Regions from separate parts of the Comamonas sp. B-9 genome, predicted to be linked through region 1. Evidence: riboswitches for the same ligand, from Rfam matches in the RefSeq annotation. Region 1 holds a riboswitch; the other holds the start of a gene.
The links. Region 1 has a riboswitch for thiamine pyrophosphate ahead of H928_RS0103345 (long-chain-fatty-acid--CoA ligase). Riboswitches for the same ligand answer to the same signal wherever they lie in the genome.
Positions count from the first base shown of each region.

Region 2: it holds a riboswitch for thiamine pyrophosphate, as region 1 does, so the genes downstream of both, thiC (phosphomethylpyrimidine synthase ThiC) here and H928_RS0103345 (long-chain-fatty-acid--CoA ligase) in region 1, are expected to answer to the same signal.

Region 1 covers NZ_APCR01000324.1:44,823-55,800, forward strand. The annotation lists gene H928_RS25900 (glycosyltransferase) at 1-464, shown strand, start outside; gene H928_RS0103315 (hypothetical protein) at 465-1,067, shown strand; gene H928_RS0103320 (SDR family oxidoreductase) at 1,101-1,886, opposite strand; gene H928_RS0103325 (ABC transporter substrate-binding protein) at 1,888-2,925, opposite strand; gene H928_RS0103330 (ABC transporter permease) at 2,966-3,751, opposite strand; gene H928_RS0103335 (ABC transporter ATP-binding protein) at 3,748-4,494, opposite strand; gene H928_RS0103340 (acyl-CoA reductase) at 4,506-6,008, opposite strand; gene H928_RS0103345 (long-chain-fatty-acid--CoA ligase) at 6,008-7,090, opposite strand; TPP riboswitch at 7,155-7,246, opposite strand; gene H928_RS0103350 (class II aldolase/adducin family protein) at 7,622-8,434, shown strand; gene H928_RS0103355 (ABC transporter substrate-binding protein) at 8,534-10,096, shown strand; gene H928_RS0103360 (ABC transporter permease) at 10,215-10,978, shown strand, end outside.
Region 2 covers NZ_KE148661.1:29,192-40,169, reverse strand. The annotation lists gene H928_RS0122840 (YitT family protein) at 19-702, shown strand; gene H928_RS0122835 (nitroreductase) at 721-1,386, opposite strand; gene thiC (phosphomethylpyrimidine synthase ThiC) at 1,526-3,460, opposite strand; TPP riboswitch at 3,759-3,880, opposite strand; gene H928_RS0122825 (ABC transporter substrate-binding protein) at 4,068-5,291, shown strand; gene H928_RS0122820 (branched-chain amino acid ABC transporter permease) at 5,371-6,354, opposite strand; gene H928_RS0122815 (branched-chain amino acid ABC transporter permease) at 6,364-7,248, opposite strand; gene H928_RS0122810 (ABC transporter substrate-binding protein) at 7,379-8,575, opposite strand; gene H928_RS0122805 (ABC transporter ATP-binding protein) at 8,653-9,375, opposite strand; gene H928_RS0122800 (ABC transporter ATP-binding protein) at 9,377-10,147, opposite strand; gene H928_RS0122795 (DUF1178 family protein) at 10,477-10,978, opposite strand, start outside.

The DNA of each region.
Region 1 (10,978 bases):
TCATGGTGCTGTCTGCGTCCGGCGCGCAGGCCCTCGCCACCCGCCCCAGCTTGCCCCTGCATATTGCCGCCAGCCTGCTCGCCAGCGATCTGCGCCTGGGCCGCCAAACCGTGGACCGGGCCAAGCGCTATGCCGGTGCGTCCAAGATGAACCTGTCTGCGCTAGTGGGCCATGGGCTGCGCGCCATCCGGGTGTTCAAGACCCGCCTGCTGCAGCGCCTGTGCCATGCAGCGCTGCTGCTGGCAGGCTTGGCAGCAGTATTGGCCTGGCTCAGCACCGGGCTGGCAGGCTCAGGCCTGGCGCTGTTTGGAGCCTGGGTCTGCACGGCGATGGTCCTGCTCTGCGCGTTGCTGTATGGGCTGCTGGCATCGAAGCTGGGAAACAGCTACCCCCAAGCCGACATGGCCATGGTCGCCGCCGCCATTGACGTGCCAGCACCTGATTGCAAGGCACCGGAGGCCTGAATGAAAAAGCTGTGGTTCGCGCTCCTGTCCTTGCTGGCCTACCCGCTGCTGGCAGCCCTCAGTTATCTGCTCTACATCCGGCTGCTGGCGGTCGATGTGGTGCTTTACGCCGCTCTGGCGGCTGCAGCAGTTGCGCTGGTGCTGCAGGCACTGCTGCTGTACTGCTTTCCGGCCTGGAGGGCCTTCAGCAGCCTGGAGAAATGCCAGCATCTGCTGGTTTGCGCGCTGATGGGCTACACGCTGGCCCTCAGCGTGCCCACGGTGATTGACCGCTCGTTGTCGTTCTACATTCTGGAGAAACTGCAGCAGCGAGGCGGCGGCATCGCGCGCAGCCAGATGGATCTGGTCTTCAAAGACGAATACATGCGTGAGCACCGCCTGATCGACATCCGGCTCACCGAGCAACTGGTATCGGGCACGATACGCATCGATCACCAAGGCTGCGTGCTGTTGACGCCCCGGGGCGAGCGCCTGGCGCATTTCAGCCGACTGTTCCGCCACTATGCTCTGCCGCGCCAGCGCCTGATTGCGGGCAGCTACTCTGCCGATCTGGTCGACCCTTTTGCCCACAGCCAGGCAGCGCCCGACTACCGCTGCCATTGAGTGGATTAAGCGGCTTGGGTTGCCCTCGACCGGTCAGCGCATGACCAAACCCCCATCCACCAACAACACCTGCCCCGTCATAAACCGGCTCAAATCCGATGCCAAGAACAGCACCGGCCCGGCCACATCCTCGGGGCTCGCCAGGCGGCGCAACGGGGTGGCGGCCATCAGCGATTCGCGGAAGGACTCGCGGGTTTGTGCGCTGCCCTGGGTGGGGTAGACGAGGCCTGGTGCGACGCAGTTGACGCGTATGCCAAAAGGCCCCAGCTCACTGGCCAGGTTGCGGCTAAAGCCCACGAGCGACGCCTTGGCCGTGCTGTAGTCGTGGTAGGCGACGACAGGGTGCTCGACCAGATTGCTACTGATATTGACGATGCTGCCCCGGGCGCGCTGGCGCATCTGCGGCAGCACCGCGCGGCAGACATGGAAGGCACCACCCACGGCTGCATCGAACTGCGCCTGGTAGTCGCTCCAGGCCAGTGCATCCAGCGGCTGGCGGCGTTCGGGGTCAAACGCATAGGGGCGCAAGGCGTTGTTCACGACGATGTCGATAGGCCCGGCCTCTTGCGCAATGGCCTGGGCCATCGCGTCCACCGCGGCCGGATTGCCCACATCGGCCTGCACGGCCCAGGCATCACCCCCGGCGGCCTGGCAGGCGGCCACGGTCTGGGCGGCGGCTGCCTCATTGGCCAGGTAGTTCACTGCCACCGTGGCGCCTTCGCGCGCAAAGGCCTGGGCGATGGCCGCTCCAATGCCCCGGCTGGCGCCAGTTACCAACACCACCTTGCCGCGCAGATTCAAAGCACTGCTTGGCTGCATCTCAGGCCCCTGGCAGCCAACGGCTGTCCACCACATCGGCCACCTTAATGGGCTGCTGCACCATGCCCAGCGCATGGTAGGTGTCAGCGCCCTTTTGCAGCGCAGCCAGGTCAAAGCTGCCCAGCGGCGCGGCCTTGCCCTGCACCCGCAGGGTGGGCTGGGCCGAGGCATTGCGCAGCGCAATCACATCGAGGTTGATATCGCGCTGGGTGCCGTCTATCGCGCGCTTCGTGGCCAGGGTCGCGGCCTCTTCGGGTTGGGCGATCATCCAGGCTGCGCTGTCGCGGTAGCCGCGCAAAAAGGCCTGCAGCAATGCCGGCTGCTGCTCCAGCGTCTGCCGGCGCACCACAAACATATCGCTGGAGATATTGAGATAGTCGCGCACGGGCATCACCTGCACGTCGCCCATGCCCTTGCGCAGGCCCACGGCCAGGCCGGTGTCGGTGGCGGCCGTGGCGTCGACCTGGCCTTGCATCAGCGGTGCAAAGTTCAAGAGGCCGGTCACCACAATACGCACATCCGATTCCTTGAGCCCCGCCTGGTGCAGCATCACCAGCAGGTTCTGGCGCGTGCCGCTGGCCAGGCTATAGACGCCAATGGTCTTGCCCTTCAGGTCAGCGGGGCTGCGGATGCCGCTCGAGCGCAGCGACACGACATTGAACACGTTTTGTGGATAGATATCGTAGATGGCGACCAGCTTCTCGCCCTTGTCCAGCGCCATAAAGAACGAGCCCGGGTCGGTAAAGGCCACATCGCCCTGACCGCTCAAAATGTTGCGGATCGCGTCGCCACCGCCCGCACCCGGCAGGTAGGTCAGGTCCACGCCCTGGGCTTTAAAAAAGCCCTTGTCCGGCTCGGCCAGGATATTGGTGATTTCGCTGATCGGCTTGCTCCAGCCGGCCAGGCGGACCTTGCCGCTGACGGGACTTGCAGCGCCCGCTGCGATGCCGGTGCCCGCCAGGCCCAGGCCGAGCAGGCCGGCCGAGGCGCCCAGCCAGCGGCGGCGGGATACGGGATAGGTCAGAAAAGGTGCAGACATCAGCGGTCCTTAAAAAAGCAATCGAGCAAATACCAAAAAATCAACGATGTGGGCCTGCCGGGTTGGCCGCGACCGCATGGCCGCGCAGCAACCAGCGCTCCAGCAGCAAGCAGGCCTGGTACAGCAGCAGGCCCAGCGCCGCAATCAGCAGCAGCGCGGCAAACATCAAGCTGGTGTCCATCATTCCCTGGGAGGAAATCACCACCGCGCCCAGGCCCTGGCTGGCACCCATGAACTCTGCGACGACCGCACCCACCAGCGCCAGCACCACGGCCACGCGCAGGCCCGCCAGAATGGCGGGCAAGCCTGTGGGCAGCTTGAGCCGCACCAACGTCTGCAGCCGGCTCGCCCCCAGCATGCGAAACAGCTGCAGCCGCTGCGCATCGACCTGGCGCAAGCCCGTCAAGGTGTTTTCCATCAGCGGAAAAAAGCAGATCAGCGCCGTGATCAGCACCGTGGGCAGCATGCCAAAACCAAACCACAGCACAAACAGCGGCGCCAGCGCCAGCTTGGGCACCACCTGGCTGACGACCACATAGGGCTTGAGCACGCGCTCCAGCAACACCGACTCGGCCAAGGCCATGCCCGCCAGCAGCCCAAAGGATGCGCCCGCAGCCAGGCCTAGCAGCACGGCCTGCACGGTGGCTGCCACATGCGGCCAAAAGTAGCCTGACGCAAGCCCCGTCCACAAGGCCTGTAGCACCGCCGACGGCACCGGCAGCACTAAGGCGGAAATACCACCCAGGCGCCCTGCGCCCTCCCACACGGCCAGCAGCAGCACCAACAGCGCGGCGGCCCAGAGCCGGGCTTTGAGGATCGGGTTCATGCGCTGGCCCCGTCCATCGCGGCGCGCACCTGGGCCGCATAGGCGTTAAAGGCTGCGCCATGGCGCATGGCCTGGGTGCGCGGTGTTGGCAGATCAATGGCGATATCGGCGACCAGGCGCCCGCCATGCATCAGCGCCACCCGGTCGCCCAGGTACACGGCCTCGTTGATGTCATGGGTGACAAAGAGCACGGTGGTGCCCCTCGCGCGGCAGCTGCGCAGCAGCTCATCCTGCAGCTCGGCGCGGGTGATGGCGTCGAGCGCGGCAAAAGGCTCGTCGAGCAGCAGCAAAGCCGGCTCGCAAATCAGTGCACGCGCCAGCGCCACCCGGCTTTGTTGTCCGCCAGACAACTGGCCCGGATGTTGGTGAATTAACGCAGCCAGCCCCAGCTGGGCCAGCAGCTGCTCGGCCGCCTGGCGGTCCCGCGCGGTGGGCTTGCGCTGCAGCGACAGCGGCAGCAGCACATTGTCCAGCACCGTCAGCCAGTCCAGCAAGGTGGGCGACTGGAACATCACCCCCAGCTGCGGGCCGGGTGCTACCAGGCTACCGCCAGCCCGCACAATGCGGCCCGCCTGGGGCTGCAGCAGGCCGGCGACCAGCTGCAGCAAGCTGGTCTTGCCGCAACCACTGCGGCCCAGCAGGCAGTGGAACGCGCCTTGCGCCATCTGCCAGCGCACGCCATCCACGACCGGGGCCTGGCCCGGGTAGGCAAAGCTGAGGTCCTCGATATCAATCCATGCCATCGCGCCGCCCTTCAGTCTGCGTAACGCGCCAGCGGCTGCGCAGCGGCCTCGGCAGCGGCATCGATCTCGGTCATCCGCACCAAGTCGAGCAGGCTAAAGCGCCCGTCATGGTGCCAACCGGCCTCGGGCACGCCCATGGCACCCAAGGCGCTGATGCGGGTAACGCCGGCGGCGCCCAGCAAGCCCGCCAAACGGTACAAATCCTCAGGGCCCACGGCCAGGCCGGCGGTCTGCAGGTAGTCGCGCGGGGCTGCCACCAAGGGCAGCACCTGCTCCAGGCTGTCCACCCCCACCACCACAATGCTGCGGTAGAGCGCCGTGGGCGCCAGCGGCTCCAGGCTGTCGCTATAGGCCACGCTCCAGGGCGCATCGGCCGGGCCAATCAGCTGGGGGGCGGCGCCATCATCGGCCGGCGCGCGCCACTCCAGCGACTGCTGCCAGCGCGCCATGCCGGCGCCCTCTTCCAGATCAAGCGGGCGGCGCGCAAAGCGCTGCTGCAGATTGGCCAGCTCGGCGGCCAGGTAATCGGCAAAGGCGCGGGGTGAGACCGTGGCGCCCCGCTCTACATAAAACACATGGGGCGAGTAGCAGCCCTGCTGGTCATAGCGCATGACATCCCAGGCGGCCAACCGCGCATGGGCTGGCGCTTTGACGGCATCCAGCGCCGCCCTACCCACCATGCCAAAACCCAGCTTGTGGCCATGGGGCAAAAATCGTGTCGTTACCGGCAACTGCTGGCGCAGCGCGGCCAGGGTCTGGTTGCTGCCATAGGCCATCACCGTATCGGCCTCGGCATACAGCACTTGCGCGCCCTCTGCGCTGTCGCCCGTCTGCGCGCCGCCGGGCCACCAGACCACGGCCAGGCAGTCGGCCAATGGGGGATGTACTTCCGCCAGCAAGCGCGCAAACCAGCCGGCAAACAGCGGCTCGGCACTGGCCAGCTTGCCCAGGCTGGGCGCTTTGACGAGCAGGCCGCAGACGAGGCTCCACAGCGACAGCGCCGGCACATTGCCGGCCCAGCTGTGCAGCAGCAGGCCCGGGCCATAAGCGCGCACGGCCCCGCCTTTGGTGGCAGGCACAAAGCCATCAAGTACACCAGGGTTGGCAAAATCCTCGCCGATAAAGCGCCACAGCTGGGGTGCCCTGAAAGTCTTGAACAGGCCGTTGAGCCCCAGGCGCACCATCGCCGCGTCATAACCGCAGACCAGCGGCAGGCAGGCGTCGATCTGGCGGCGATAGGGGTCGGCGGGGTCCAGCAGGCGGGCGATGGCGCGGTCAATCGCCGCCACAATCTCGGCCAGTGGCATCGGCTGCAGCTGGCGCTGCGCGGCGGCGCGCACCCGCTCGGTGAGGGCCTGCATCTGCGCGCCGGTCAGCACCGGCACCTCGACCTCCAGCTGGGCGCCCGCGCGCTCAAACACCAACACCTGCCAGCGCACCTGGTTGTCATCCAGGCCCGGCAGGTAGCCGGCCCGTAGGCGCCCGGCCATGCGCTCAGAGGCTTGCGGCTCCATCATGCACGCGCCGCTTGTACAAACTCATCCACAGCCAGCGAGCAGCCCTTGGCAGCAGCCCCTTCGGCCCGGCCCAGCAGCAAAAAGCCGTCACCGGCCCAGAGGCCCACGTCTTCGGTCAGGATGGTGCTGACCGCGTTGTAGTTGGCCAGGTCGCAGTGCACCAGAATGCCGCGCTCACCCGGCGCCACGCTGCGGCCGCTGACGGGCTCGACCAGGCGCGAGCGAATCCAGTGCGGGCCGGATTTGACCGAGGGCAGCGTGGCATTGCCGTTGTCGTAGAACTGGGTGCTCAGCTCGGTCATGCCATACATGTTGATGCACAGCTCGGGCGGCACGCCCAGCAGCTCGGTGAGGCCCGCATAAAAATCGGCCAAGGGCAGCTCACGCGACTGGCCCTTGTAGCCGCCGGTGTCCAAGATGCGGCTGCCGGCCGGCAACTGAAAGCGGCGGCCCTGGGCGCGCAGCGCATCCATCACATGCACGAGGCTGAAGCTGGCGCCCAGCAGCGCATAGGGCTGGCCGCTGCGCTCAGCTTCTTCCAGCACGGCGCAGAGCCCGGCCATATCCAGGCCCTCCGGCCCCAGAAAGTAGCGGCTCTCCGGCGTACCAAAGCTCGACTTGGCCAGCGCCAGGTAATGCGCCAGCGAGGAGTTGGGCATGGCCGCCTCATCAGGGAACAGGATGCCCATCGGCATGCGCGCGGTGCCCTGCATGAAGCGGGTGGCGAAGTGCTGCTGCATCGACAGGTCATACACCTGCAGGGCAGGATGAAAATGCCGGCCCCGTGCGGCGCGGCCGGTGGTGCCGCTGGTCATGAAGACGCGTTCGGTCGGCGATGGCGCCTCGCTGCGCAGCTCCAGCGCCTTGAAGGCATCGATGGGCACGGCCGGGATATCGCTCCAGGTCTTGACCGTGCGCGGGCTCGCGCCACGGCGCTGGCAAAAGCTGCGGAACGGCGTATTGGATGCGTATTGGTAGGCAAAAAGACGCAGCGCGAGCTGGTCAAACTGGTCATCGGTGCAGCCATCCATTGCGATGAATGCAAGCAGGTCTGCGACCAGCGTATCGGCCTTGTCCATGGAATTCCTTCGAGAGCGGTGAGGTCATGCTCCGAAGGCTCCCCCCATGCGCGCAAGGCGCCCCTGGCAGGGAGTTGGCTCTTCTTCCGCCGGAATGACCCGGTTCAAGTTCTCGGGTGTAGATCTCAGCACTGGCGTGCACCCCGGAGCAGGCGCCATCTTACCCCAGGGCTGCTGGGTTACCGCCATCCACACTGTCAAGCCAAGGCCTGCACCACGGTCAATCCAGCCACCGGCGCCAAGCCCAAACCAGGGAAAACACCAGGGCCACCGCGATGGTGCAAGCCGCCGACGGCGCAGTCGCGCATGCACCAAGCCAAGGCATTCTTTGCGGATTCCTGCACCATATCCAGGCAACGCGATAGCCACGTAACCCATTGTGGTGCTTTGCAAATTTTCTGCGCCAGGTCAAAGCGCGCATGCTGGAAATCACCTAGTCCACAACCCTTTCCATCGGCGATTCAGTCTGTTAACTTATGTCCTGTCGACAGACGACTGTCGCTAGACGACATAAATTTAACGAGGACAACAATGCTTGCAATGGCTGATGCCGACGTCCAATCCGGCTACGACAAACCGCATACCGAGAGCGAACAGCGCGTTCGCGAAGACCTGGCCGCCGCCTACCGCCTGATGGCGCATTTCGGGATGGACGACAGCATCTACACGCACATCTCGGCGCGGGTGCCAGGCCGCACGGACCAGTTCCTCATCAACCCCTTTGGCACCCTGTTCAAGGACATCACGGCCAGCTCGCTGGTCAAGATCGATGCCGAAGGCCGCATCGTCGAAGACACGCCCTACGAGGTGAACCCCGCCGGCTTTGTGATCCACAGCGCCGTGCATGCCGCGCGGCATGACGCCGCCTGCGTCGTGCACTCCCACACCGAAGCGGGCGTGGCGGTCTCTTCACTGCAATGCGGCCTGCAGCCGAGCAACCAGTGGGCGCTGCAGTTCTACAACCGCGTGGCTTATCACACGTTTGAAGGCATCGCGCTGGATCTGCACGAGCGCGAGCGCCTGGTCGCCGACCTGGGCAGCACGGCCAAGGCCATGGTGCTGCGCAACCACGGTCTGCTCACCTTGGGCCACAGCGTGGCCGAGGCCTTCATCCTGATGCTCAACCTCGACCGCGCCTGCCGCGTGCAGCTGGCCATCCAGTCCAGCGGCCAGGCCATCAACCCCGTGCCGCCCGAGGTCTGCGAGCTGACCGCCCGCCAGTACGAAAGCGGCGACACCGATGTGATGCCCGGCCAGCCCAAGCGCGCCGACCCGCATGAGCGCGAATGGCAGGGCCTGCTGGGCTTTTTGCAGCCGCCCGGCCGCAGCCACTACCGCGACTGAGGACCTCTCGACCCTTGCATGCCGCCGCCTTTGCGGCCCCACCGCCGCAAGCCCGCCCGGCCCAGGCACCCCTCGATACCAAGACAGGAAGCAACCATGATCAATCGGCGTGAACTCATCTCCTACAGCCTGGCGGGAGCCGGCCTCAGCATCGCGGGCGTGCCCATGGCGGCCTTGGCGCAGCAAACCAAGGGAACGATCAATGTGATGGTGCAGCCCGAGCCCTCGGGCCTGATGCTGGGCATCGTGCAAAACGGCCCCACCCAGCTGGTCTCCGGCTATATCTACGAAGGCCTGCTGCGCTACGACGAGAAGCTGGAGCCGCACGGCCTGCTGGCGACGGCATGGAACCGCTCGGACGACGGCCTGACCTACACCTTCAAGCTCAAGTCCGGCGTCAAGTGGCACGACGGCAAACCCTTCTCTGCCGATGATGTGGTGTTCTCGGTCGATAAGTTTCTGCGCAAGACCCATGCCCGCCTGCGCGCATCGCTGGAGCCGCTGGAGAGCGTGCGCGCCATTGATGCCAACACGGTGGAGTTCAAGCTCAAGTACCCGTTTGGCCCATTCATCAGCCTGTTCGACACCGGCTCGATGCCGATGATCCCCAAGCACATCTACGAGAACACCGACTACGCCACCAACCCGGCCAATGCCAAGCCGATCGGCACCGGCCCCTTCAAGTACAAGGAATGGGTGCGCGGCTCCTATATCCAGCTGGTGGCCAATGAGCTCTACCACACCAAGGGCGAGCCCATGGTGGAGAACCTCTACTTCCATATCATCCCGGATGCGGCCTCGCGTGCTGCGGCATTTGAATCGGGCAAGGTCGATGTGGTGCCGGGCGGTGCGGTCGAGTTCTTTGATGTGGCGCGCCTGGCCAAGCTGCCTGGGGCTGCCGTCACCACCAAGGGCTGGGAGTTCTACTCGCCCCATTCCTGGCTGGTGCTCAACAACCGCAAGGCGCCCTTTGACAACCCCAAGTTCCGCCAGGCCGTCATGTATGCGATGGACCGCGAGGCCATGGTCAAGGTTGCCTGGCAGGGTTTTGCCAAAACGGCGGCCGGCCCCTTCAACCAGCATGTGAAGTTCGCCTCTGACGATGTCACCAAGTACCCGCGTGATCTGAACAAGGCCAAGGCCTTGCTCAAGGAAGCCGGCTACAAGGGCGAAACCGTCAAGCTGCTGCCGCTGCCTTATGGCGAATCCTGGCAGCGCCTGGCCGAGATGATCCGCCAGAACCTGATCCAGGCCGGCATCAAGGTGGAGACCACCGGCACCGATGTGGCCGGCTGGAACCAGCGCACCGCCGAGTGGGACTTTGACATGGCCATCATCTATGTCTACCAGTACCCCGATCCAGCATTGGGCGTGGCCCGGACCTACACCAGCCACACGATCGCCAAGGGTTCGCCCTTCAACAACATCGAAGGCTATGTCAACCCCAAGGTGGATGCACTGTTTGATGCTGGCGCCAAGGCGCTGACCGATGCCGACCGCGCCAAGGCCTATGCCGAGGTGCAGAAGATCCTGACCGAAGAGGTGCCGGTGGCCTGGTTGCATGAGATCAACTTCCCCACGCTCTACCGCACCAAGATCAAGAACCCGATCAGCTCCGGCGTGGGCTTAAACGACAGCCTGAGCCGTGCCTCCATAGGCTAAGCATTGCTTGCGGCCCCGGCCGCAGCGCCTCTCTTCTTGCTGAACTCTGCACGCAGCCAGCCCCCACTGGCGCGTGCGGGATGGCAGCGCTTTTGTCTCGCTCCAAGGTCTCCCCGCTATGAACCGCCTCCGCTACATGTCCGTCCGGGTGCTCCAGGGTCTGCTGGTACTCATGTGCATAGCCACCGTCAACTTCATGCTGATCCGGGCAGCGCCCGGCGACCCGGTCGCCGTCATTGCCGGTGAAGCCGGCGCCTCGGACCCGCAGTTTGTCGCCCAGCTGCGCGAGCAGTTTGGCCTGGACAAGCCCGTGACCACCCAGCTGGCCAACTACCTGGGCCACATCACGCAGCTGGACCTGGGCTTTTCCTACCGGCAGCAGCGCCCGGTGCTGGATCTGATTGCCGAGCGCCTGCCCGCCACCTTGCTGCTCACCGGCAGTGCCTTTGTGATGTCGCTGATCTTTGGCGTGGCCTTGGGGGCGACAGCCAGCCGCCATGTCGGCAAATGGGTGGACAGCGCCATCACCTTTGTGGCGCTGGTGTTCTATGCCACGCCGCTGTACTGGCTGGCGATGATGGCGGTGCTGGTGTTCTCGGTGCAGCTGAGCTGGCTGCCTGGTTTTGGCTACTTCACCGTGGGCAGCGACGCCACCGGCTTTGCCCGCGCCTGGGACATTGCCCAGCATCTGGTGCTGCCCTCGCTCACCCTGGCGCTCTTTTATATGGCGGTCTATGCCCGCATGACCCGGGCCTCGATGCTCGAAGTCGCGCAGATGGACTTTGTCAAAACCGCCCGCGCCAAGGGCGTGCGCATGGGCCGCATCCAGCGCCAGCACATTCTGCGCAATGCCTTGCTGCCCATCGTTACCTTGGCGGGCAT
Region 2 (10,978 bases), on a different contig from region 1:
CTTGCTTGCCCTCTTCCCATGACCCGATACCGCCTCTTTGCCAGCGCAGGCTTTGCGCGCGTGAGCCAACTGACCTCCAACAAATTCCGCTGGGCGCTCAAGACCGGCTCCTCCGGCCATTCCTGGCTGGAGGATGGCATCGCGATGGCGGTCGGCATCTTGCTGATCTCTACCGCCTTGGTGCTGTACAAAAGCGCGGGGCTGCTGACCGGCGGCATTGCCGGCATTGCACTGCTGGGGCACTACGCCACCGGCACCGATCTGGGCCTGCTGTTCTTCTGTCTGAATTTTCCGTTCTACTGGCTGGCGGCCAAGCGCATGGGCACTGCCTTTGTGGTCAAGACCTTTATCGCGGTGGTGGCCACGTCCTGGCTCACCGAGCTGCTGCCGGCGCTGCTTTCCATCTCCTATGTGTCCCAGCCGCTGGCCGGCATCCTTGGCGGTGTGCTGCTGGGCACCGGCTTTTTGATTCTGTTCCGCCACCGGGTCAGCCTGGGCGGCTTTGGCATTCTGGTGCTCTACCTGCAGGAGCGCCATGGCTGGTCGGCCGGCAAGGTGCAGATGGGCCTGGACTGCCTCATCGTGGCCTTCGCGCTGTGGCTGGTGCCGGCCGTGTCGGTCGCCTGGTCGATTGCAGGCGCCGTCATCCTGAACCTGATTGTGGCGATGAACCACCGCAAGGACCGCTATATCGCGGTCTGATGCTCCCGTTGAGCAGCTTCAGTCAAACCCGCGCATCTGCGCCCAGTCGCCAAAGGGTGCGCGGTCGGCGCGCAGGCTGTTGATGGGCGCCGACAGGTCTTCATAGCCCAGCGCAATGCCATAGGCCACACGGTAAGGTTCTGGCGCCTTGAGCACCCGCTCCACCGTGTCGCCATAGCGGCGCCAGTAGCCCTGGGCACAGGTGGCCAGGCCGCTCTCGGTGGCCAGCAGCATGAGGGACTGCAGATAAATGCCCAGGTCCACCCACTGCGCATAACCCATGCGCTCGTCGGCAAACACCAAGAGGCCCACCGGGGCGCCAAAGAAGCGGCCATTCTTGGCCAGCTGCTCCAGGCGCGCGGCCTTGTCCTCGCGCGGAATGTCGATGGTCTTGTACAGGTCCTCACCATTCTTGAAGCGGCGCGTGCGATACGGCTCCCAGAGGTTGGGCGGGTAGGTGTAGTTGTTACCGCCTTCGGGCAACGGCTGCGCGTCCGCTATCGCATCAGTCAGTTCATGCAGCGCATGGCCCGCCAGCGCCACCACCCGCCAGGGCTGCAGGTTGCCGCCCGATGCCGCCTGGGCCGCATCGGCGATCAGGCTGTGCACCTCGTGGGCAGAGGGAGCTTTGGGCAAAAAGGCGCGCACCGAGCGGCGCTCTTTCATGGCTTGCGTGACGTTCATGGCAAAGGGCTTTCTGGCGTTGAAAGGGGCTGGCAGATGGCAGTCCGCAGTTTAGTGCAGCGCAGCAAATGCTGCTGACACCGAGGCGCCAATGCGGCCACCAGGTGGTGGCCGCATGGGGTCAACGCCCGCCGCGTCCTTATCTGGCCGTGGTGTCGCTGGCGATCGGGATGTAGAAATCGCCGCCCGCCCGGTTGAACTCCGCCGCCTTGGCCTGCATACCCACGGCAATGCCCTGCTCTTCGGCCACGCCCTGGTTCTTGGCAAACTCGCGCACCTCCTGCGTGATCTTCATCGAGCAGAACTTGGGCCCGCACATCGAGCAGAAATGCGCCACCTTGGCACTGTCCTTGGGCAGGGTTTCGTCATGGAAGGCGCGGGCCGTGTCCGGGTCCAGCCCCAGGTTGAACTGGTCCTCCCAGCGGAAATCAAAGCGCGCCTGGCTGAGCGCATCGTCACGCGCCCGGGCCCCCGGGTGGCCCTTGGCCACATCGGCTGCGTGCGCTGCAATCTTGTAGGCAATGATGCCCTGCTTGACGTCATCGCGGTCGGGCAGGCCCAGGTGCTCCTTGGGGGTGACGTAGCACAGCATGGCGGTGCCAAACCAGCCGATCATCGCTGCGCCGATGGCGCTGGCGATATGGTCATAGCCCGGCGCGATGTCGATGGTCAGCGGGCCCAGGGTGTAGAACGGCGCCTCATGGCAGTGCTTGAGCTGCTCGGTCATATTGGCCTGGATCATGTGCATGGGCACATGGCCGGGGCCTTCGATCATGGTCTGCACATCGTGCTTCCAGGCCAGCTGGGTCAGCTCACCCAGGGTGGCCAGCTCGGCAAACTGGGCTTCGTCGTTGGCATCCGAGGCGCAGCCCGGGCGCAGGCCATCGCCCAGCGAGAAGCTCACGTCGTACTGCTTCATGATGTCGCAGATATCCTCGAAATGCGTGTAGAGGAAGCTCTCGCGGTGGTGGGCCATGCACCATTTGGCCATGATGGAGCCGCCGCGCGAGACGATGCCGGTGCGGCGCTGGGCCGTCAGGTGGATATAGGCCAGGCGCACGCCGGCATGGATGGTGAAATAGTCCACGCCCTGCTCGGCCTGCTCCACCAGGGTGTCGCGGAAGATCTCCCAGGTCAGGTCCTCGGCCACGCCGCCCACCTTCTCCAGCGCCTGGTAGATCGGCACCGTGCCAATGGGCACCGGCGAGTTGCGCACGATCCAGTCGCGCGTGGTGTGGATGTTCTTGCCGGTGGACAGGTCCATCACATTGTCCGCACCCCAGCGGATCGCCCAGACCAGCTTCTCGACCTCCTCCTCGATGCTCGAGGTCACGGCCGAGTTGCCGATATTGGCATTGATCTTGACCTTGAAGTTGCGGCCAATGGCCATCGGCTCGATCTCGGGGTGGTTGATATTGGCCGGGATGATGGCCCGGCCCCGCGCCACCTCTTCACGCACAAACTCGGGCGTGATGATCTTGGGGATGGCCGCGCCCAGGCTGTTGCCCGCCAGCCGTGCCTCGCGCGCGGCATCGCGCTGGTACTCGGCCATCCATTCGCGGCGGCCGTTCTCGCGCAGGGCCACATACTCCATCTCGGGGGTGATGATGCCTTTGCGTGCATAGTGCATCTGGGTCACGTTGGCGCCGCTCTTGGCGCGGCGCGGCTGGCGCTGCAATGCAGCGGCCTCGGCCCGCAGCTGGGCCACGCGCAGGTCTTCTTCGCCGCGCTTGCCGCCATCATCGAGCGCCACGCGCTGGCGCCCCACATAGTATTGGCTGTCGCCGCGCGCAGCGATCCATTCGGCACGCAGCGCGGGCAGGCCCTGGCGCACATCGATGGCCACGGCCGGGTCGGTGTAGGGGCCCGAGGTGTCGTAGACGCTGACCTGCTCTCCATTGGTCAGCGCAATATCGCGCACCGGCACCTGCAGCTGCGGGTGGATGGCACCGGCCAGATAGGACTTGGTCGACGCGGGAAAAGGCTGGCGCGATTGGGCCAGCAGTTCGCTAAAGCGTTCGGCATCGGGGGCATCACCGGTGGCGGGGATGAACAGGGACTCAGGGGCGTTCATGGCAGTCTCCTCAAAGCGGTTGATTTCATCGAACGCTCCGAGACGTGCCGGCCCTCTTCTGCTGCAACACGCCAGGCATGGCTGCTTGGCCGCAACACGCCCATCGACTACACCCCGGCCCGGCCGTGCTGTGCGTGGTGCCAGGGCCGCTGTTGGCTGGCCATGGCGGCACCTGTTGCGCGCTGACAGGTGTCGTCCCCAAAAAAGACAAAACCCCAGTGCGCGAGGCGCCTGGGGTGTGCGTGGCAGGTGGCCACAGGCGCGTGCCATGCAACGCTGCCTGCCTTCCACCGCTGTGCTTTCAGGGTCCCGCTCTTCTTCCGCCGGCATGAACCGGATCAAGTTCGTCGGGTTCACTACTCAGCAGTCTTGCAACTGCCTTTGGCATCTCAGCGCTTTCGCACACCCCGGAGCTGCGAGCAGTATAGCCGCTTCGCGCCGCGCGCGCAGCCCCGTTTTTGCGCCGCGCTGGTGCTTACCCCAGTAGGCGCGCGCCAAGCAGCCTGCAACCATCGGGGCGCAGCAGCCCACGCGTGCGCCGCACCTGGCAGCCGCACTGCACGCCTGTCTATTTGAACAAGGAGACCTTCCGATGAATGTTCCTGCAATGCCCTCTTTGCGTTCTGCCCGGCCGCACCGGCGACGCGCGATTGCGGCCGCTGCCGCTGGCTGTGTGCTGGCCCTGCTCGCCCAAGGTGCGCTGGCGCAAGACAAGGTGCGGATCGGCTTCATCACCGACATGTCCAGCGTCTATGCCGATGTCGATGGCAAGGGCGGGGCGCTGGCCTTGCAGATGGCGATTGATGACTTTGGCGGCAAGCTGCTGGGCAAGCCGGTGGAGCTGATGGTGGCCGACCACCAGAACAAGGCCGACCTGGCCGCCTCCAAGGCCCGCGAATGGTTTGACCAGCGCGACATGCAGATGCTGGTGGGCGGCACCACCTCCAGCACCGGCCTGGCGATGGCCAAGGTGGCCGAGGAGAAAAAGCGCCTTATCATCGTCAACGGCTCGGGCACCTCGGCGCTGACCAATGACCAGTGCAGCCCCTACACCGTGCACTATGCCTATGACACCGTGGCCCTGGCCAAGGGCACCGGCGGCGCCATTGTGGCGCTGGGCGACAAGGACTGGTTCTTTCTGACAGCCGACTACGCCTTTGGCCATGCGCTGGAGGCCGATACCACCAAGGTGATCAAGGCCGCAGGTGGCCGCGTGGTGGGCGCCGTGCGGCACCCGATCAATGCCTCGGATTTCTCGTCCTTCCTGCTGCAGGCGCAGAACTCCAAGGCCCAGATTCTGGCGATGGCCAATGCCGGTGGCGACACCATCAACACCATCAAGGCCGCGCGCGAGTTTGGCGTGACCAAGACCATGAAGCTCGCTGGCATGCTGCTGTTCAGCTCGGACATCCACAGCCTGGGGCTCAAGCAGACCGAAGGCCTGATGTTCACCGACAGCTGGCACTGGGACCTGAACCCGGAAAGCCGCAAGTTCTCGGACCGCTTCTTCGAGAAGTTCAAGAAGATGCCCACCTCGCTGCAGGCGGCCGATTACTCGGCGATGATGACCTACCTGAAGACGGCCGACCGCATCAAGTCCACCGATTCGGACAAGGTGATGGCCGCGCTGAAGGCCGAGCCCCTGTCCGACTTCTATGCCAAGGGCGTTGTCCGCCCCGATGGCCGCTACGCCCATGAGATGTACCTGATGCAGGTCAAGGCCCCGGCCGAGTCCAAAGGCGCCTGGGATTACTTCAAGGTGCTCAAGACGCTCAGCCCCGACGAAGTCTGGACCACCAAGGCCGAATCCAGCTGCAAGCTCTGGAAGTAAGACCGCCCTCCCCGCCCTCCCCAAAAACAAAGACCCGCGCAATGCGGGTCTTTGACTTGGGCGGGTCTGCAAGCCTCCGCTATTTCTTCTTGCGGTCCATGAAGGCAATCAACTCACCCATGATGCCGCGGCGGAACGCCAGCACGCAGATCACAAAAATCAGGCCGGTCACAATGGTCACCGACTCACCCAAGGTGTTGAACCATTCGACGCCGGTCAGGCGCGACAGCCAGGTGCCGATATCGCCGATCTTGTTCTCCAGCGCGACGATCACGGCCGAGCCGACGATCGGGCCAGAGAGCAGGCCCAGGCCACCCACCAAGGTCATCAGGATGACCTGGCCCGATGCCGTCCAGTGCACGTCGGTCAAGGTCGCAAAGCCCAGCACCACCGTCTTGAGCGAACCGGCCAGACCGGCCAGCGCAGCCGAGATGACAAATGCCAGCAGCTTGAAGCGGTTGACGTCGTAGCCCAGCGAGATGGCACGTGGCTCATTTTCCTTCAGGGCCTTGAGCACCTGGCCGAAAGGCGAATGCACCGTGCGCATGATCAGCAGGAAGGCCAGCACCACGATGGCCAGGGCCACGTAGTACATGGTCCAGTCGCTCTCCAGACTCAGCACGCCAAACAGCTTGCCGCGCGGCACCGCTTGCAGGCCGTCCTCACCACCGGTAAAGGGCATTTGCAGGCAGGCAAAGAACAGCATCTGGGCGAGCGCCAAGGTGATCATCGAGAAATAAATCCCCTGGCGGCGAATGGCCAGCCAGCCAAACACCACACCCAGCAAGGCGCCGAACGCCACGCCGAACAAAATACCCAGCTCCGGCGTCAGGTGCCAGACCTTGATCGCATGGCCGGTGACGTAAGCCGCACCACCAAAGAAGGCGGCATGGCCAAAGGACAGCAGACCGGTGTAGCCCAGCAGCAGATTGAACGCACAGGCGAACAGCGCAAAGCACATCAGCTTCATCACGAACACAGGGTAGGCCCCCATGAACGGCGCAGCGATCATGCCGAGCAGCAGCAACCCATACCCCAGTTTGGCAAACTTCTTGGAATTCATCCCCTCACCTCACTTCGCTTTGCCAAACAGGCCAGCCGGGCGCACCAGCAGCACGATGACCATGATCACGAACACGACGGTGGCCGAGGCTTCTGGGTAGAAGACCTTGGTCAGCCCTTCGATCACGCCCAGTGCCAGACCGGTGACGATGGCGCCCATGATGGAGCCCATGCCACCGATCACCACCACCGCGAACACGGTGATGATCAGGTTCTGGCCCATCAGCGGCGTAACCTGGTAGACGGGCGCTGCCAGCACGCCGGCAAAGGCGGCCAGGCCCACGCCAAACGCATAGGTCAGCATGATCATCAGCGGCACGTTGACACCGAAAGCCTCGACCAGACGGGGGTTCTCGGTGCCGGCACGCAGGTAGGCGCCCAGGCGGGTTTTCTCGATCACATACCAGGTGGCAAAGCAGACGATCAGCGAGGCCACCACCACCCACATGCGGTAGTTGGGCAGCAGCATCACGCCGACATTGGTGGCGCCTTCGAGCAGCTCGGGCGTGTCGTAGCCCAGGCCCGAGACACCGTAGATCGAGCGGAACACGCCCTCGATCAGCAGCGACAACCCCAAGGTCAGCAGCAGGCCGTAGAGGTGGTCGAGCTTGTAGATATGGCGCAGCAAAAAGCGCTCTATCAACACCCCGATAATGCCCACCAGAATCGGCGACAGCAGCAGCATCACCCAGTAATTGACCTGGAAGTAGGATGCCGCCATCCAGGTGAACATGGCACCCAGCATGAACAAAGCGCCGTGGGCGAAATTGATCACGTTGAGCAGGCCAAAGATCACGGCCAATCCCAGACTGAGAATGGCATAGAACGAGCCATTGACCAGACCCAGCAGCAGCTGGCTCATCAAGGCCGGTAATGAGATACCAAAAATTTCCATGAAAAGCTCACGAGTCAGTGAATGAACACAACACGCCTGGCGTCATGCCGCTGCTTTTGCGACCCGGGCCATCAGCGATGGCGGGCAGCTGCAGCCAGCAGCAAAGACGCAGGTTAGGTGTGAGCGGTGCTTACTTCCAGAGCGCGCACTTGGATTCGGCCTTGGTCGTCCAGACCTGGTCCGCAGGCAAGGTGGACAGAACCTTCAGGTAATCCCAGGGCTTCTTGGATTCGGCAGGCGACTTCGCTTCGACCAGGTACATGTCGTGCGCGTAGCGGCCATCGGGGCGGATCACGCCCTTGCCGTAGAAGTCGTTCAGTGGCGTGCTCTTCAGGTAGGCCATGACTTTGTCGGCATCGGTGGTCTTGACCGCTTCGACAGCCTTCAGGTAGTTCATCGTGGCCGAGTAGTCCGCCGCATGCAGATCGGTGGGCATGCGCTTGGTCTTGGCGAAGAACTTGTCGGCGAACTTGCGTGTCTCGTCGTTCAGGTCCCAGTACCAGCTGGTGGTGTGCAGCAGGCCTTCGGTGTTCTTCAGGCCCATGCTGTGGATGTCGGAGAGGAAGACCAGCAAGCCAGCGGTCTTCATGGTCTTGTTGATGCCGAACTCGCGCGCGGCCTTGATGGCATTGATGGTGTCGCCGCCGGCATTGGCCAGGCCCAGGATCTGGGCCTTGGAGCTTTGCGCCTGCAGCAGGAAGGACGAGAAGTCAGACGCGTTGAGCGGGTGGCGCACCGAGCCCAGCACTTGGCCGCCCTTGGCCTTGATGACGGCCGTGGTGTCTGCTTCCAGCGAGTGGCCGAATGCGTAGTCGGCCGTCAGAAAGAACCAGGACTTGCCGCCACGGTCCACCACCGCGCCGCCAGTGCCCTTGGCCAGCGCCACGGTGTCATAGGCATAGTGCACGGTGTAGGGGCTGCATTGCTCATTGGTCAGTGCCGAGGAGCCCGCGCCGCTGTTGAAGTAGACGCGCTTTTTCTCTTGCGCCACCTTGGCAGCGGCCAGCGCCGTGCCGGAGTTGGTGCCGCCAAACAGCATGGTCACGCCTGCGGTATCGATCCACTCGCGCGCCTTGGAGGCAGCGATGTCGGCCTTGTTCTGGTGGTCGGCCGAGACCATCTCGATCGGCTGGCCCAGCACCTTGCCACCGAAGTCATCGATGGCCATCTGGATCGCGACTGCGCCGTTCTTGCCTTCCACATCAGCATAGAGGCTTGACATGTCGGTGATGAAGCCGATCTTCACCTTTTCTTGTGCCTGGGCAGCGCCTGCGGACAGGGCGACCAAACATGCCACCTGGGCAATGGCTTTGAGCTTTGCTTTCATCTTGTCTCCTAAAAAATATCTGTTCTCAATACATGGCGGCAGTCTGCGCTGCGCCAGGGTTGCAAAAAAGTGGGAGGCTAGACCCCCAGCAAGGTGTTGAGCAAAGGCATCTTGCCTTCGAGCTCGTCGGCGCTGAACTGCTCGACGATCTGGCCGTGTTCCATCACATAGAGGCGGTCAGCCAGTGGCGCGGCAAAGCGGAAGTTCTGCTCGACCATCACCACGGTGTAGCCCTTGGCGCGCAGGCTCACGATCATGCGAGCCAGCGCCTGCACGATGACGGGGGCCAGGCCCTCGGAGATCTCATCGAGCAGCAGCAACTTGGCGCCGGTGCGCAGGATGCGGGCCACGGCCAGCATCTGCTGCTCGCCGCCCGACAGGCGCGTGCCCTGGCTTTGGCGGCGCTCGGCCAGGTTGGGGAACATCTCGTAGATCTCTTCGACCGACATGCCGGCCGAGCCGGTTTTGAGGTCCGGCGGCAGCATCAGGTTCTCTTCGCAGGAGAGGCTGGCAAAGATGCCGCGCTCTTCCGGGCAGTAACCCAGGCCCAGGTGCGCAATCTTGTGCGTGGGCATCTGGATGGTCTCGACGCCATGGATCTTGATCGAGCCCTTGCGCGCTCCGGTCAGGCCCATCACCGCACGCATCGTCGATGTGCGGCCCGCGCCATTGCGGCCCAGCAGGGTCACCACTTCGCCCGGCATCACGCGCATGTTCACGCCATGCAGCACGTGCGACTCGCCATACCAGGCGTGCAGATCGCTGATCTCCAGTGCAGGCACTCCGTTTTTCTCATTCATGTCAGTGCGCTCCCTGCAGCTGGCCGTCGGTGGTTCCCATATACGCTTCCATCACCTGGGGGTTCTGCGACACCGTCTGGTAGTCGCCCTCGGCCAGGATCGCGCCGCGCTGCAGCACCGTGATGCGGTCTGCAATCGTCGAGATGACCTTCATGTTGTGCTCGACCATCAAGATGGTGCGGCCAGCCGAGACCTTCTTGATCAGCTGGGTGACGCGCTCGACGTCCTCGTGGCCCATGCCCTGGGTGGGCTCATCGAGCAGCATCAGCTCGGGCTCCATCGCCAAGGTGGTGGCAATCTCGAGCGCACGCTTTTGGCCATAAGGCAGGTTCAAGGTGATCTCGTCGGCCAGGTGCGCCAGGCCCACCTCTTCGAGCAAGGCCACGGCGCGGCCATTGAGCTTGTCCAGGGTGCGCTCGCTGCTCCAGAAGTGGAAGGACGTGCCCAGCTTGCGCTGCAAGGCGATGCGCACGTTCTCCATCAGGCTCAGGTGCGGGAACACCGCCGAGATCTGGAAGGAGCGGATCACGCCACGGCGGGCAATCTGCGCCGGCTCTTCACTGGTGATGTCCGTGCCGTTGAAATGGATGATGCCCTTGGTGGGCGTCAGAAACTTGGTCAGCAGGTTGAAGCATGTCGTCTTGCCGGCCCCATTGGGGCCGATCAGCGCATGGATCGAGCCCCGCTGCACCGACAGGTTGACATTGCTGACTGCTGTGAATCCCCGAAACTCCTTGGTGAGATCTCGGGTTTGAAGAATGACATCACTCATGGGCACCGCACCGCTTCGCTGGAAAAAAGCGCGGCGCCTATTCCGGGTTGGAAATGCACGCCGCTTCGATGCTGCCAATACTAGGAAAGAATACTGCAATGCAACACTGGGGAAAGCCTGTAGGTGAGGCTGCGTACGCGTTAACCCGTGGGCTTTATGCGCTCACTTTTTGATAGTCACCTGAGGGACAAGTGGTCGTCTTTTTGTCATCAAAATCAAGCACGGGCGACAATACACAGGCCCTGCCCCGGCCCATTCATACGCGCTGTGCATCATCGGCGCTGCAGCATGCCAGCCAGGCGGGCTGCTGCCAAGGCGACAGATAAAGCCTATTGCAGGCGGTGCTTGCTCGCTTCGGGCAGCAGCAAGGGCAGCACATCGATGCCCTCATCGACCAAAGCGCGCTGCTCCTCGGGGGTGGCAGTGCCCCGGATCGGGCGGGCATCGACCTCGCCCTCATGCATCTGCCGGGCCAGGTCGGCAAAGCCGCTGCCCACATCGTCGGTGTTGGCTACGATCTGGCGCGACAGCTCCAGCCAGGCCTGTTGCAGGCGCTGGGTATCGCTGAGCGGGCTATGAGGGGCCTGGGATGGCGAGGACGCAGCCGGCGCGCTACCAGGCTGTGCAGGGGCTGCGCTGGATGAAGGTTGCGCAGCAGGCGCCGCTGGGGCCAGGGAATTGGATTTGCGCGCCAGATGCGGCGCGCTCAGGCCTTTGACGATCTCGTGCGAGTTGCACATCGGGCAGCTGAGCCAGCCCTGGCTTTGTTGCTGCTCGAACGCGGCGTCCGAGGCGAACCAGCCCTCAAAGATATGGCCCAAGGGGCAGCGC